One region of the Bradyrhizobium sp. CCGUVB1N3 genome, then DNA from elsewhere that is predicted to be linked to it. Evidence: riboswitches for the same ligand, from Rfam matches in the RefSeq annotation. Region 1 holds a riboswitch; the other holds the start of a gene.

What was found. A riboswitch is a leader RNA that binds a small molecule or an ion and turns the genes downstream of it on or off. The one in region 1 is predicted to bind S-adenosylmethionine.
Region 2: another riboswitch for S-adenosylmethionine. It lies ahead of NLM33_RS32440 (O-succinylhomoserine sulfhydrylase); the one in region 1 lies ahead of NLM33_RS22840 (homoserine O-acetyltransferase).

Annotation. Positions count from the first base shown of each region.
Region 1 covers NZ_JANADR010000001.1:4,789,166-4,792,569, reverse strand. Annotated here, with positions in the region: gene hisC (histidinol-phosphate transaminase) at 1-200, opposite strand, end outside; gene NLM33_RS22845 (chorismate mutase) at 230-1,090, opposite strand; SAM riboswitch at 1,283-1,362, shown strand; gene NLM33_RS22840 (homoserine O-acetyltransferase) at 1,453-2,652, shown strand; gene metW (methionine biosynthesis protein MetW) at 2,654-3,316, shown strand.
Region 2 covers NZ_JANADR010000001.1:6,817,000-6,820,403, forward strand. Annotated here, with positions in the region: gene NLM33_RS32435 (SGNH/GDSL hydrolase family protein) at 1-441, shown strand, start outside; gene NLM33_RS32440 (O-succinylhomoserine sulfhydrylase) at 561-1,757, opposite strand; SAM riboswitch at 1,828-1,907, opposite strand; gene NLM33_RS32445 (2'-deoxycytidine 5'-triphosphate deaminase) at 1,987-3,123, shown strand; gene NLM33_RS32450 (hypothetical protein) at 3,325-3,404, shown strand, end outside.

The sequences.
Region 1 (3,404 bases):
ACGCGCGAGGTGCCTTCCGGATAGTCCTCCAGATGCGTCGCCACATGCGTGAAGGCCTCGATCGCCTTCGGCGAGGGCCCGAACGGCGTCTCGTTCGCCGACAGCTTGAACACCTTGCGGCCCGGCTCCGGCACCGGGCTCTTGCCGGGCGTGTAGGGCGCAATATCGAGAATGCCGGGATTCGGCACGGGGCGGGACATCGTCTACTCCGGAAAGGATGCGGGTGGCCTTAAGCCTTCACATCAGATTTGGCCGACCCGTTCGGGGGCACCGTATAGCGTGTTGCGTGGCCGCCGACGAGAGCCGACGAGCGGACCGAGGCGCCGGCCCGGATCAGGGCGATTTTGATCTTCTCGAAGCCGATGCCGGTCTCCGACACCAACAGCGCAGCGCCGTCGAAGGCGGTATCGGGCACCGCGACGATGTCGGCCAGCGGCGCCAGCGCCCTCGCCGTGTCGGCGTTCCAGCCAGACACGCGCACGCTCCAGGTCTGGACCTCCGTGACCATGGCGTCGTCGGCAACCCGCGAGATCACGAAGACGGGCAGCGCGGCCGGATGGTCGGCGCGCTCGAGGAACGGCAGCCGCGCGATGATTTTCGGCGCGCCCTCGGCCTCGAGTTCGCTCCACCATGGCGTGCGGCTCGAGATCGCCGAGACCAGAGCCAAATCACCCTTCGATTTCGCCAGCGCCTCGACGGCGGCCTGTGCGCTGAAATGCGGCACATAGGGCGTGGTGAAGCCGAAATGAAATCGCGCCGAATCCCGCATCGCGGACTCGCCGACCGAGACGTCGGCATGCACCGAGAACGGCGCCTGCACATAAGTGAAGGTCGAGATGATGACGCGCCAGATGCTCTCGATGGTGTCGAGCGGCAGGATGCCGCGATGGCGCTCGACGAGGCGGCGCATCATGCTGGCCTCGCGCGCCGGCCGGAAAGCCGAGCCGACCTCCTGCGTCTGCTTCGCCTGAATCAGGCGATCGATGATGTCGCCGCGCTGCATCAAAAGGCGATGCACGTCCTCGTCGATCGCATCGATCTCCTTGCGCAATTCCTGCAACGACGGTGGCGCGGGCGGACGCTGGGACATATCTGTCAGTCTGTCAGGGGCTCGTGAAAGGCGGATCGGCTGAGCCGGATCCGCGGGCACTATGGGTCTTGATTAGGCAGGATGGACGCCGAAAGCAAAGAGAAATGACGGTCATTTGGCCTGACTTCGCAAGGCCTCATTTGGTTAACCCGCGGCCTCGGCTTGACGAAAACCGCTTAAGCCACTAACTTTTGCCTGTTCCGTGGTCATTTGAGCCGGCCGGCTTGCAGCCACGTTAAAAAACTCGCTAAACAGGCCGGGGACGCATCCGATCCCGGCCGAACCTATCGTTCAGGCCGGGTTTTTCATGGCCTGATGTCAGCGGCGGCTTGAGAGCCGTCGCCAACGAGGTCGATGGTCAGATGGTTGCCGTCACGTCAGTACCGAGCCCCGCGATCGCCGAAGAGCGCTCGCACGAGGCAGATCATCCGAGCTCCGAGGTTGCGTATTTCGGCGCCGAGCAGCCGTTGTCGCTCGATTGCGGTATCGACCTCAGCCCGTTCCAGATCGCCTACCAGACCTATGGCGAGCTCAATGCCGAGCGTTCCAACGCCGTGCTGATCTGCCATGCGCTGACCGGCGACCAGCATGTCGCGAATGTGCACCCCGTCACCGGCAAGCCCGGATGGTGGGAGACCTTGGTTGGGCCCGGCCGACCCCTTGATCCTCAACACTACTTCATCATCTGCGCCAACGTGATCGGCGGCTGCATGGGCTCGACGGGACCCGCCTCGCTCAATCCGGCGACGGGCAAGGTGTGGGGCCTGGATTTTCCCATCATCACCATCCCCGACATGGTGCGCGCGCAGGCGATGCTGATCGATCGCCTCGGCATCGACACGCTGTTTGCGGCGGTCGGCGGCTCGATGGGCGGCATGCAGGTGCTGCAATGGACCGCGGCCTATCCCGAGCGCGTGTTCTCCGCGCTCGCGATCGCCTGCTCGACGCGGCACTCCGCGCAGAACATCGCCTTCCACGAGCTCGGCCGCCAGGCCGTGATGGCCGATCCCGACTGGCAGAACGGTCGCTATACCGATCACGGCATCCATCCGCATCGCGGGCTCGCGGTGGCGCGGATGGCTGCGCACATCACCTATCTCTCGGATGCAGCGCTGCACCGCAAGTTCGGCCGGCGCATGCAGGACCGCGAGCTGCCGACGTTTTCGTTCGATGCCGATTTCCAGGTCGAGAGCTATCTGCGCTACCAGGGCTCGTCCTTCGTCGAGCGTTTCGATGCCAACAGCTATCTCTATCTGACGCGGGCGATGGATTATTTCGACATCGCCGGCGACCATGACGGCGTGCTGGCGAAGGCGTTCGCCGGCGTCAAGACACGCTTCTGCGTGGTGTCCTTCACCAGCGACTGGCTGTTCCCGACCGCGGAATCGCGCGCGCTGGTGCACGCGCTCAACGCGTCGAGCGCGCGGGTGTCGTTCGCCGAGATCGAGACCGATCGCGGCCACGACGCCTTCCTGCTCGACGTCCCCGAATTCTTCGATATCTCCCGCGCCTTCCTGCAATCGGCAGGCAAGGCGCGCGGGCTCAACGGCAAAGGCGGCTAGAATGTCCGTGCAGGAAGTTCTGCCACTCGACGGCCTTGCGGCTGAGCAGGGAGGTCACTACCGCGCCGATCATCTGCTGGTCGCGGAGATGGTCAGGCGCGGCTCGAAAGTGCTCGACGTCGGCTGCGGCGACGGCGATCTGCTTCAGCTTCTGGAGACCCGCGGCATCGACGGCCGCGGCATCGAGCTGTCGCGCGAGGGCGTCAACCGCTGCGTCGCCAAGGGCCTTGCGGTGGTGCAGGGCGATGCCGACACCGACCTCATCAACTATCCCGACGACGCCTTCGACTACGTCATCCTGTCGCAGACGCTCCAGGCGACGCGGCAGCCGAAGGTGGTGCTGGAAAATCTTCTGCGCATTGGCCACCGCGCCATCGTGTCGTTCCCGAACTTCGGCTACTGGAAGATGCGCTTGCAGCTCCTGATCGGCGGCCACATGCCGCGCACGGAGAATCTGCCGGCGACCTGGTACGACACCGCCAATATCCATTTCTGCACCATCAAGGATTTCGTCCAGCTCTGCGACGAGATCGGCGTCAAGATGGAGCGCGCCGAAGCGCTCGATCTCTACGGCCGCCCGCTGCGGCTGCGATTGCCATGGTGGGTGTGGAATCTGTTCGGCGAGCAGGGCGTGTTTCTGCTGAGCCGCGGCGGCGGGAAGTGACGCCTCTGGCGTCATTCCGGGGCGATGCGAAGCATCGAACTGTGGTGCGCAATTGCGCACCTGAGAATCTCGAGGTTCCGGGTTCGCT
Region 2 (3,404 bases), 2.0 Mb from region 1:
CATCCGGATCTCGTGATCTGGCAGGTCGGGACCAACGCGGTGCTGCGCAACCTCGATCCCGGCGACACTGCAAAGCTCGTCGAGGACGGCATCACGCGCATCCAGGCGGTCGGCGATGCCGACATCGTGCTGGTCGATCCGCAATATTCGCCGCGCGTCACCGAGCGCCCCGAGAGCGCCGGCAAGATGGTGAAGCTGCTCGGCCGCGTCGCGGAGCTCCGCCACGTCGGTATCTTCCCGCGCTTCGAGGTGATGCGCGACTGGCACGAGAAGCAGGACATTCCGGTCGAGAGCTTCGTGATCTCCGACGGCCTGCACATGAATGATTGGGGCTACGCCTGCTTCGCGCAGCTCCTCGGCGACGACATCATCCGCTCCGTCGGCCAGATCAAGCTCGGCGTCAACGTACCTGCGAACGTGCGCACCTACCGGCCGATGTGAGCTCTTGTAGGGTGGGCAAGGGCGCGCTCTTCGCGCGCCGTGCCCACCATCTATCGGCAGTGAGATCGTGAATGGTGGGCACGCTGCGCTTTGCCCACCCTACGATTTTGAGTACGTGGCTACGCCTTCTCCAGCGCCGCGGTGAGATCCTCGATCAGATCATCGGCGTGCTCGAGCCCTGCGGAGAAGCGGATAAAGCCCTCGCTGATGCCGAGTGCGGCGCGGTCTTCCGGCTTCAGGCGCTGATGCGTCGTGGTTGCCGGATGCGTCACCAGGCTCTTGGCGTCACCGAGATTGTTGGAAATCTTGGCGAGCCTCAGCGCATTGAGCACGCGGAACGCGGCCTGCTTGCCGCCCTTGACCTCGAAGCCGACCAGCGTCGAGCCGCCGCGCATCTGCTTCTTCACCAGCGCCGCCTGCGGATGATCGGCGCGGCCGGGATAGATCAGCCGTGAGATCTTGGGATGGCTCGCGAGCACCTCGGCGACGCGGGCCGCGGTGTCGGTCTGCGCACGCACGCGCACGCCGAGCGTCTCCAGCCCCTTGAGCAAAACCCAGGCGTTGAACGGCGAGATCGACGGCCCGGTCTGGCGCATGAAGTTATGGATGTGCTCGGCGATGAAGGATTCCGACGACAGGATGATGCCGCCGAGGCAGCGGCCCTGGCCGTCGATATGCTTGGTCGCGGAGTAGACGACGACATCGGCGCCGAGCGCGAGCGGGCTCTGCCAGATCGGCGTTGCGAACACGTTGTCGACGACGAGTCGCGCGCCGCCCTTGTGCGCGATCTCGGCGATGGCGGGAATGTCGAGCACGTCGAGCGTCGGATTGGTCGGGCTTTCCAGGAAGAACGTCTTGGTGTTCGGCTTGACCGCGCGCTGCCACTGGTCGAGATCGAGACCGTCGACCAGCGTGGTCTCGATGCCGTAGCGCGGCAGCAGATCCTGCACCACGTAGAGGCACGAGCCGAACAGCGCCCGCGAGGCCACCACATGATCGCCAGCCTTCAAGGGCGCCAGGATCGCGGTCGTCACCGCCGCCATGCCGGTTGCTGCCGAGCGGGCGGCTTCGGCGCCCTCGAGTTCGATCATGCGCTGCTCGAACATCGCGATCGTCGGGTTGGAATAGCGCGAATAGATGAAGCCGGGATCCTCGCCCTTGAATCGCGCCTCGCATTCCTCGGCGCTCGCGTAGACGTAGCCTTGCGTGAGGAACAGCGCCTCGGACGTCTCGCCATATTGCGAGCGCAGGGTGCCGGAATGGACCAGGCGGGTTTCGGGACGGTATTGCGCGGCGGACGCCGGGGACTTCGACATAGGACCTCCAACGTGACCAGTTCGAAAATGGTCACAAAAAAACCGGCCTGGATATCTCCACTGGCCGGGATCACAGAGGTCCCCGGCCTGTTTAGCGATTTATTTAACGTGGCTGCAAGCCGGCCGGCTCAAATCACCACGGGATAAGTCATGCTCATATTCCGCCATGCCCTTTTCGTCAAGGCATCCATCGGATAGCGGTAAAACGTTCGTTTTTCCGCATTTTTGGATGCGTTTGACCCGAGATGAGGACCACCGGTTGACGTTCACGGTCGCCGCCGACGCCAATGGTATCCTGCCCGACCGCATGATCGCGGCGATGGCGGATGGCGGGCTGATCCTGCCCGCCTACGACTTCGTCGAGAGCCAGATCCAGCCGGCGAGCCTCGATTTGCGCCTCGGCGACATCGCCTACCGCGTGCGCGCGAGCTTCCTGCCCGGGCCCGGCGCCACCGTCGCGGAGCGCATCGACGAGTTGAAGCTGCACGAGTTCAGCCTCGCCGACGGCGCGGTGCTGGAGACCAATTGCGTCTACATCGTGCCGCTGCTCGAGAGCCTCGCGCTGCCGCCGGAGATCGTCGCGGCCGCCAATCCGAAAAGCTCGACCGGCCGGCTCGACGTCTTCACCCGCGTGATCGCCGACGGCACCCGCCGCTTCGACATGATCGGCGCCGGCTATCACGGCCCGCTCTACGCCGAGATCAGCCCAAAAACGTTTCCGGTGCTGGTGAGCGAGGGCTCGCGCCTGTCCCAGGTGCGCTTCCGCACCGGCGATGCCATCCTCAACATCGACCAGCTCGAGGCGCTGCATGCGACCGAGCGCCTCGTCGATATCGACGAGGCCGATCTCACCGGCGGCGTCGCCGTCTCCGTCGATCTCTCCGGCGAGAAGGGCGGCGGCTTCGTCGGCTATCGCGCCAAGCGCCACACCGGCGTCGTCGATGTCGATCGCCGCGCCGGCTACGCGGTCGAGGATTTCTGGGAGCCGATCTCGGCGCGTCCTGACGGCAGCCTCATCCTCGATCCCGGCGAGTTCTACATCCTCGCCTCCAAGGAAGCGGTGCAGGTGCCACCGGACTACGCCGCGGAGATGGTGCCGTTCGATCCCCTGGTCGGCGAATTCCGCGTGCATTATGCCGGCTTCTTCGATCCCGGCTTCGGCTATGCCGGCGCCGGCGGGCAAGGCGCCCGCGCCGTGCTCGAGGTGCGCTCGCGCGAAGTGCCCTTCATCCTCGAGCACGGCCAGATCGTCGGCCGCCTCGTCTACGAGAAGATGCTGGCGCGGCCCGACGCCATGTACGGCCAGCGCATCGGCTCGAACTACCAGGCGCAGGGCCTGAAGCTGAGCAAGCATTTCCGGGTGTAGCCGCTAGCCCACTCTCCGGTGTCGTCCTGGCGAAGGCCAGGACCCATAACCCCAGGGAGTGGTTTGGCGAAGACACTGGGTTGAGAGCTTCGCGCCACAACCGCTCCCTGTGGTTGTGGGTGCCGGGTCGCGCTTCGCTTGCCCGGGACGACAGGGTAAAGTGTTGCGGCTTCAACGATAACAACAAGCCGGGGAGCGAACATGGGCACCGCAGCGGACACCGCCGAACAGCAAGCCCAGTGGCAACGCTGGCGCGCCATCGCCGATCTCTATCACGCCTA